Linked DNA regions of Variovorax paradoxus. The protein of the gene in region 2 interacts with the protein of the main gene of each other region in a pairwise test. Links are inferred from orthologs where the notes say so. Each region holds a gene or a part of one and is shown on either strand. Other genes may lie near its edges. The genes, in order: GFK26_RS22165 and GFK26_RS23775.

Region 1 (3,673 bases), 340 kb from region 2 along the record:
CGAGGGAGCCGGCACTTCGAGCACGACCTTGTCGGTTTCGATCTCGATCAGGATTTCATCGACGGCGACGGCTTCGCCGGCTTTCTTCTTCCAGGTGAGCATGGTGGCTTCGGCCACGGATTCGGAAAGCTGGGGGACTTTGACTTCTACGATAGACATTTGGAGTGAGCTCCGATTTGTTCTTGAGGGTGTTCGTGTGAAAAGGGGCGGTTCTTACTTGGTCAGCACGAAGCCCTTGAGCTTGCCAAATGCGCCATCGACCAGCGCCTTCTGCTGTTCCTGGTGCAGGTGCGAGTAACCGACTGCCGGCGATGCCGAGGCGGCACGGCCGGAGTAGCCGAGCTTCTGGCCGTCCTGCATGTTTTCGTGGATGTAGTGCTGCACGAAGAACCAGGCGCCCTGGTTCTGCGGCTCGTCCTGGCACCACACGATGTCCACGAGGTTGGGGTACTTCTTGACCTCGGCGGCGAAGGCCTTGTGCGGGAACGGGTAGAGCTGCTCGACGCGGATGATCGCCACGTCGTCGTTGCCCTGCTCTTCGCGCTTCTTGGCCAGGTCGTAGTAGACCTTGCCCGAGCAGGCGATCAGGCGCTTGACCTTCTCGGCCTTCAGGCCCTTGCTGTCGGGAATGACAGTCTGGAAGCTGCCCTTGGTGAACTCGGACAGCGGCGAGGTCGCGTCCTTGTTGCGCAGCAGCGACTTGGGCGTGAGGATGATCAGCGGCTTGCGCAGGTTGCGCACCATCTGGCGGCGCAGGATGTGGAAGATCTGGCTGGCCGTGGTGGGCTGCACCACCTGCATGTTGGTGTCGGCGCTCAGCTGCATGAAGCGCTCCAGGCGGGCCGAGCTGTGCTCGGGACCCTGGCCTTCGTAGCCGTGCGGCAGCATCAACGTGATGCCGTTGACGCGGCCCCACTTCACTTCGCCCGAGGCGATGAACTGGTCGATCACCACCTGCGCGCCGTTCACGAAGTCGCCGAACTGGGCTTCCCAGATGACGAGCGTGTTGGGGTCGTTCGAGGCGTAGCCGTATTCGAAGGCCAGCACGGCTTCTTCGGACAGGATCGAGTCGATGACGACGAACGGGGCCTGGTTCTCGGCCACGTTCTGCAGCGGCGTGTAGGTGCCGGTGTCGAACTTCTCGCGGTTCTGGTCGTGCAGCACGGCGTGGCGGTGCGTGAACGTGCCGCGGCCGCAGTCTTCACCCGACAGACGCACCGGGTAGCCGCTGGCCACGAGCGAGGCGAACGCCATGTGCTCGCCCATGCCCCAGTCGACATTCACGTCGCCGCGGCCCATGGCCGCGCGGTCGTCCAGCACCTTCTTGACGAGCGGGTGCACGGTGAAGCCTTCGGGCGGCGTCGTGATCTTCTCGGCCAGACGCTTCCACTCGGTGGTCGGAATGGCGGTGTCGCCGGCGTCGGTCCACTTCTTGTTGAGGTACGGGCTCCAGTCGACGGCGTATTTGCTCTTGAAGTTGGTGAGCACGGGGTCGACAGTGTTCTTGCCTTCGTCGAAGGCGGCGCGCTGCGCCTTGACCATGTCGTCGCCGAGCGTGTCGCCCAGGCCTTGCGCGGCCAGCTTGTCGGCGTACAGCTTGCGCGTGCCGGGGTGCTGGGCGATCTTCTTGTACATCAGCGGCTGGGTGAGCGAAGGCGTGTCCTGCTCGTTGTGGCCCAGCTTGCGGAAGCAGATGATGTCGACGACCACGTCCTTCTGGAATTCCATGCGGAAATCGAGAGCGAACTGGGTGGCGAGCACCACGGCTTCGGGATCGTCGCCGTTCACGTGCAGCACCGGCGCTTCGATCATCTTGACGATGTCCGAGCAGTACAGCGTCGAGCGGCTGTCGCGCGGGTCGCTGGTGGTGAAGCCAATCTGGTTGTTGATGACGATGTGCACCGTGCCGCCGGTGGAATAACCACGGGTCTCGGCCAGCGCCAGCGTTTCCATCACGACGCCCTGGCCTGCGAAGGCGGCGTCGCCGTGCACGATCACGGGCAGCACCTGCTTGCCCAGCGGATCGCCGCGGCGGTCCATGCGGGCGCGCACCGAGCCTTCGACCACGGGGTTCACGATTTCCAGGTGCGAGGGGTTGAACGCCAGGCTCAGGTGGACCGGGCCGCCGGGGGTGGTCACGTCCGAGCTGAAGCCCTGGTGGTACTTGACGTCGCCGGAGGGCAGGTCTTCGGGAGCGGTGTGGTCGAACTCGGCGAACAGGTCGGCGGGCATCTTGCCCAGCGAGTTCACGAGCACGTTCAGGCGGCCGCGGTGGGCCATGCCGATCACGATCTCCTGCACGCCCTTGATGCCGGCCTGGTTGATCAGCTCGTCCATCGAGACGATGAAGCTCTCGCCGCCTTCGAGCGAGAAGCGCTTCTGGCCGACGTACTTGGTGTGCAGGAAGCGCTCGAGGCCTTCAGCGGCCGTCAGGCGGTTCAGCACGTGCTTCTTCTGCTCGGCGCTGAGCTTGGGGTTGGTGCGGGCGCTTTCGAGCTTCTGCTGCCACCAGCGCTTGTGGTTCTGGTCGGTGGTGTACATGTACTCGGCACCCATCGTGCCGCAGTACGTTTCACGCAGGGCATTGAGCAGGTCGCGCAGCGACATGGTCTCTTTGCCGAAGAAGGTGTTGCTGGTGTTGAACACCGTCTCGAGGTCGGCGTCGGTGAAACCGTAGAACGAGGGCTCGAGTTCCGGAATGGCGGGACGCTCGGCGCGCTTGAGCGGGTCGAGGTCAGCCCAGCGGGCACCGACGTTGCGGTAGGCGGCAATCAGCTGCTGGACTGCGGTGCGCTTGCGGCCGAGTTCGGAGTCGGCACCGCTGGCCTGCACGACCTTGGTCGTGCCCTGCTTTGCCAATTCGGCAAAGGCGTTGATGACGGGGAGGTGCGGGACGTCGCGGGCGCTGGTGCCGTCGGCGGCGGGAACGTTCTGCAGGGCGTCGAAATACGTGCGCCAGTTGTCAGGAACGCTGCCGGGGTTGGAAAGGTAGTTTTCGTACATCTCCTCGACATAGGGCGCATTGCCGCCGAAGAGGTAGGTGTTGCCTTGATAGGCGGTGTACGCCGTGGGCGTAGAAGAATCGCTCATATTCCGCTGACCTTCGCTTCCCTGGAGGAAGCACTAGCTGGTTAAGAAACCTTCCGCGACACGGCTGGACCGATTGGCGGATGCGACTGTGGCTGGGGAAGGGCCTGAGTACCTTGGCATTGTGCCACGTCAACCATATGACGGCTGAACGCTGCTACGCAAGGCCCGCAACCCTGCCCCGGTTCACGCCTTCGGTCAGGTGGCGGACAGCAACTGCTTGATCTGCTGCAGCGTGGCCGGATCGTCGATGGTGGTCAGGTCGCCCGGGTCGCGCTGTTCGCAGACAGCCTGGATGGCGCGGCGCAGCAGCTTGCCGCTGCGGGTCTTGGGCAGGCCGCTCACGAAGCGCACGCGCGCGGGCCGCGCCAGGGCGCCGAGCTGGTCGGCTACGACCTTCATGATCTCGCCCTCGAGTTGAAGCGCCGCGTCGGCGTCGGTCACGGCCAGGCCGTCTTTCGGCACGACGAAGGCCATCGCCACCTGGCCCTTGAGCGTGTCGGCCACGCCGACCACCGCCACCTCGGCCACGTTGGCGTGGCCCGAAATGCTCTCTTCGATCTCGCGGGTGCCCAGGCGGTGGCCG
Region 2 (3,200 bases):
GACTGAGGCGGCAGGCTCAGGCCGGCTTGAGCCGTTCGGCGGGCGCGGGCGGCTCGGGCGGCGTGAGGGCCAGCGTGGTGCTCACGCGCACGCAGTCCTTGATGTGCTGTTCGCCCAGCGCACGCAGCGCCGCATAGCCGAGCGCGGCCGACACGACCTGCCCGGCAATGGGCACGTACTTGGTGGCCTGCTTGGCGGTGAGGCGGATGCCGGCGTGGCGGGCCAGCTTCATGAGCAGCTCGCGCGTGACGAGCCGGCCCACGAGCAGGGCGCCGAGCGTGGTGGCGGCCTTCTGGATGCGCTCGCGCTGGTGCGGTGCGAGCTTTTCGACCTGGGTGACCGAGAGGCCGAACTCGGAACTGATCTGCGGCACGAGGCGCGAGAGCAGCGCCGCGTCGGCCATCCAGTCGATGCCGGGCAGCGGAATGGCGCTGGCGGCGGCGGCCATGAGGGCCTTGCGACCGATCAGGCGTCGGCTGCGGTGGATGGCCGCGATGAGTTTTTCATCGCCCCGGGCGAGTTCGATCGAAGAAGGCATGCAGCGTGGCTCCTTGGCGGGTTCCCTGACCTTGCCATGCTACCCGGCCCGCGCTGGTCGGCCCGTTGCAAGCCGCGCGCGGGCAGGGGGCTTAGGCCGCCAGCGCTTCGAGCTGGTCGGACAGCGCCAGCCAGCGTTCTTCGAGCTGCGCGATCTCGTCGTTGAGCGCCTTCAGCCGCTTGCCGGCGTCGGCGATCTCGGCGGGCGGCAGCGGTTCGGCCAGCCGGGCTTCGAGCGTGCTGCGCTCGGTGCCGGCCGCCGCCATGCGCTCGTCGATCCTGGCGAGTTCCTTCTTCAGCGGCTTGGCCTGCTCGCTGCGCTGCTGGCGCTCCTGGGCGTCCTGCTTGCGCTGCTCGGGGGTGTGGCTGCTGCTGCTTTTGGTCGAAGCCTGGGCGGCTGCTGCAGCGGCGGCCGCAGCCGCTGCCGCGGCGTCCGCCTCGCGCACGGCCACCTTGGCCTCTTCGCGCAGGCGCTTGGCCTCGTCGAGCAGGTAGCGCTGGTAGTCGTCCAGGTCGCCGTCGAAGTCGGTGACGACGCCGCGGCCCACGAGCCAGAACTCGTCGCACACCGAACGCAGCAGCGCACGGTCGTGGCTCACCAGCATCAGCGTGCCTTCGAACTCGTTGAGCGCCACGGCCAGGGCTTCGCGGGTGGCCAAGTCCAGGTGGTTGGTGGGCTCGTCCAGCAGCAGCAGGTTGGGGCGCTGCCAGACCATCATCGCGAGCACGAGGCGGGCCTTTTCGCCGCCGCTCATGGTGCCCACGGGCTGCTTGACCATGTCGCCGCTGAAGTTGAAGCTGCCCAGGTAGCCGCGCAGGGCCTGCTCGCCGGTGGCTTCCTTGGCATTGCTGCCGAGTTCGCGCGCCATGCGCACCATGTGCTCGAGCGGGTTGTCCTGCGGGCGCAGCACGTCGAGTTCCTGCTGCGCGAAGTAGCCGATGTTCAGGCCCTTGCCCTCGGTGACTTCGCCGGCCAGTGCGCCCATTTCGCGCGCAATGGTCTTCACCAGCGTCGACTTGCCCTGGCCGTTGGCGCCCAGGATGCCGATGCGCTGGCCCGCCAGCACCGAGCGGCTGACGCCGCGCAGGATGGTCTTGGGCGCTTCGCCTTCGACCTCATAGCCGAAGCTCGCCTTGTCGATCGAGAGCATCGGGTTCGGGATGTTGCCCGGCTCCTTGAACTCGAAGGTGAAGTCGGCCTCGGCCAGCAGCGGCGCCACGCGCTCCATGCGCTCCAGCGCCTTGACGCGGCTTTGCGCCTGCTTGGCCTTGCTGGCCTTGGCCTTGAAGCGGTCGATGAACTTCTGCAGGTGGGCGATCTTGTCCTGCTGCTTGCTGAAGGCCACCTGCTGCTGCTCCATCTGCAGCGCGCGCATGTCTTCGAACTTGCTGTAGTTGCCGCCGTAGCGCGTGAGCTGGGCGTTGGCGATGTGCAGCGTGACGTCGGTCACGGCGTCGAGAAACTCGCGGTCGTGGCTGATGACGATCATGGTGCCGGCGTACTTCTGCAGCCAGGCTTCGAGCCAGACGAGCGCGTCCAGGTCCAGGTGGTTGGTCGGTTCGTCGAGCAGCAGCAGGTCGCTCGGGCACATCAGCGCGCGGGCCAGCTGCAGGCGCATGCGCCAGCCGCCCGAAAAGCTGTTGACGGGCTCGTCGAGCTCGTGCGACTTGAAGCCCAGGCCCAGCACCAGCGCCTGCGCGCGCGGCACGGCGTCGTGCTCGCCGGCATCGGCCAGGTCGGTGTAGGCGTGGGCCAGCTCCATGCCGATGTCGGGATCGTCGGGGTTCTCGGCGTAGGCGGCTTCGATGGCGGCCAGCGTGGCGCGCAGCTCGGTCAGGCGGGTGTCGCCGCCGACCACGAAGTCGGTGGCCGACTCCTCGGTCTCGGGCATGTCCTGCGCGACCTGGGCCATGCGCCACTGCTTGGGAATGTAGAAATCGCCGCCGTCTTCGTGCAGCGTGCCGTTGAACAGCGCGAACAGCGACGACTTGCCGGCGCCGTTGCGTCCCACCAGGCCGACCTTTTCGCCGGGGTTGAGATTGACGGTGGCGCCGTCGAGCAGTTTCTTGGCGCTGCGGCGAAGAATGACGTTTTTGAGAGTAATCATGAAATAGGAACCGTAGGGGGGATTATCCCGTCCGACCTTCAGCGAGCCGGCGCGAAGGGGCAAAGGCGGACATCACCCGATGAAAGGGGCGCAGCCACGAGGCTGCATGCAAGGCGAAAAAGGGGGCTTGGGCGGGCGCCGCTAACGCACGCCGGCGCCGGCCAGCAGCGCCGTCCGGGTGACCAGCAGCACCTGGTCTTCGCCGGCCGAGGTTTCGAGCCAGACCACCTCGAGCTGCGGAAACGCGGCCTCGAAATAGTCGCGCTCGTTGCCGATCTCGAGCACCAGCACGGCCTGCTCGCTCATGCGGGCGGGCGCGTCGGCGAACAATTGCCGCACGAAGTCCATGCCGTCGGTGCCGCCGGCCAGCGCCAGTTCGGGCTCGGCGCGGTATTCGGCGGGCAGCGCAGCCATGCTGGCGCTGTTCACGTAGGGCGGGTTGCACAGCACGAGGTCGTAGGTGCCGGGCACGTTCTTCAGACCGTCCGATGCGATCAACTTGACGCGCGCGTCGAGCGCGTGGCGTGTGACGTTGATGGCGGCCACTTCGAGCGC

Evidence for each region.
Region 1: the proteins of GFK26_RS23775 (region 2) and GFK26_RS22165 interact in binary tests that used the Escherichia coli proteins (3 or more experiments, as listed by UniProt). The link is inferred for Variovorax paradoxus from one-to-one orthologs.

Annotation. Positions count from the first base shown.
Region 1 is NZ_CP045644.1:4,813,172-4,816,844, reverse strand. What follows is about bases 14-3,466. They hold GFK26_RS22165 (2-oxoglutarate dehydrogenase E1 component), read right to left. Parts: upstream 3,091-3,466; coding sequence 214-3,090; downstream 14-213. Other genes in these bases: GFK26_RS22160 (propionate--CoA ligase), read right to left, coding at 3,286-3,466; odhB (2-oxoglutarate dehydrogenase complex dihydrolipoyllysine-residue succinyltransferase), read right to left, coding at 14-159. Outside these bases: more of odhB, read right to left, coding at 1-13; more of GFK26_RS22160, read right to left, coding at 3,467-3,673. UniProt on the Escherichia coli protein: E1 component of the 2-oxoglutarate dehydrogenase (OGDH) complex which catalyzes the decarboxylation of 2-oxoglutarate, the first step in the conversion of 2-oxoglutarate to succinyl-CoA and CO(2).
Region 2 is NZ_CP045644.1:5,151,241-5,154,440, forward strand. The notes cover bases 138-3,117. They hold GFK26_RS23775 (ABC-F family ATP-binding cassette domain-containing protein), read right to left. Parts: upstream 2,646-3,117; coding sequence 630-2,645; downstream 138-629. Other genes in these bases: GFK26_RS23770 (hypothetical protein), read right to left, coding at 138-538; prmB (50S ribosomal protein L3 N(5)-glutamine methyltransferase), read right to left, coding at 2,787-3,117. Also shown: GFK26_RS23765 (helix-turn-helix domain-containing protein), read left to right, coding at 1-6; more of GFK26_RS23770, read right to left, coding at 17-137; more of prmB, read right to left, coding at 3,118-3,200. UniProt on the Escherichia coli protein: Genetic data indicate it may be involved in ribosome assembly or function.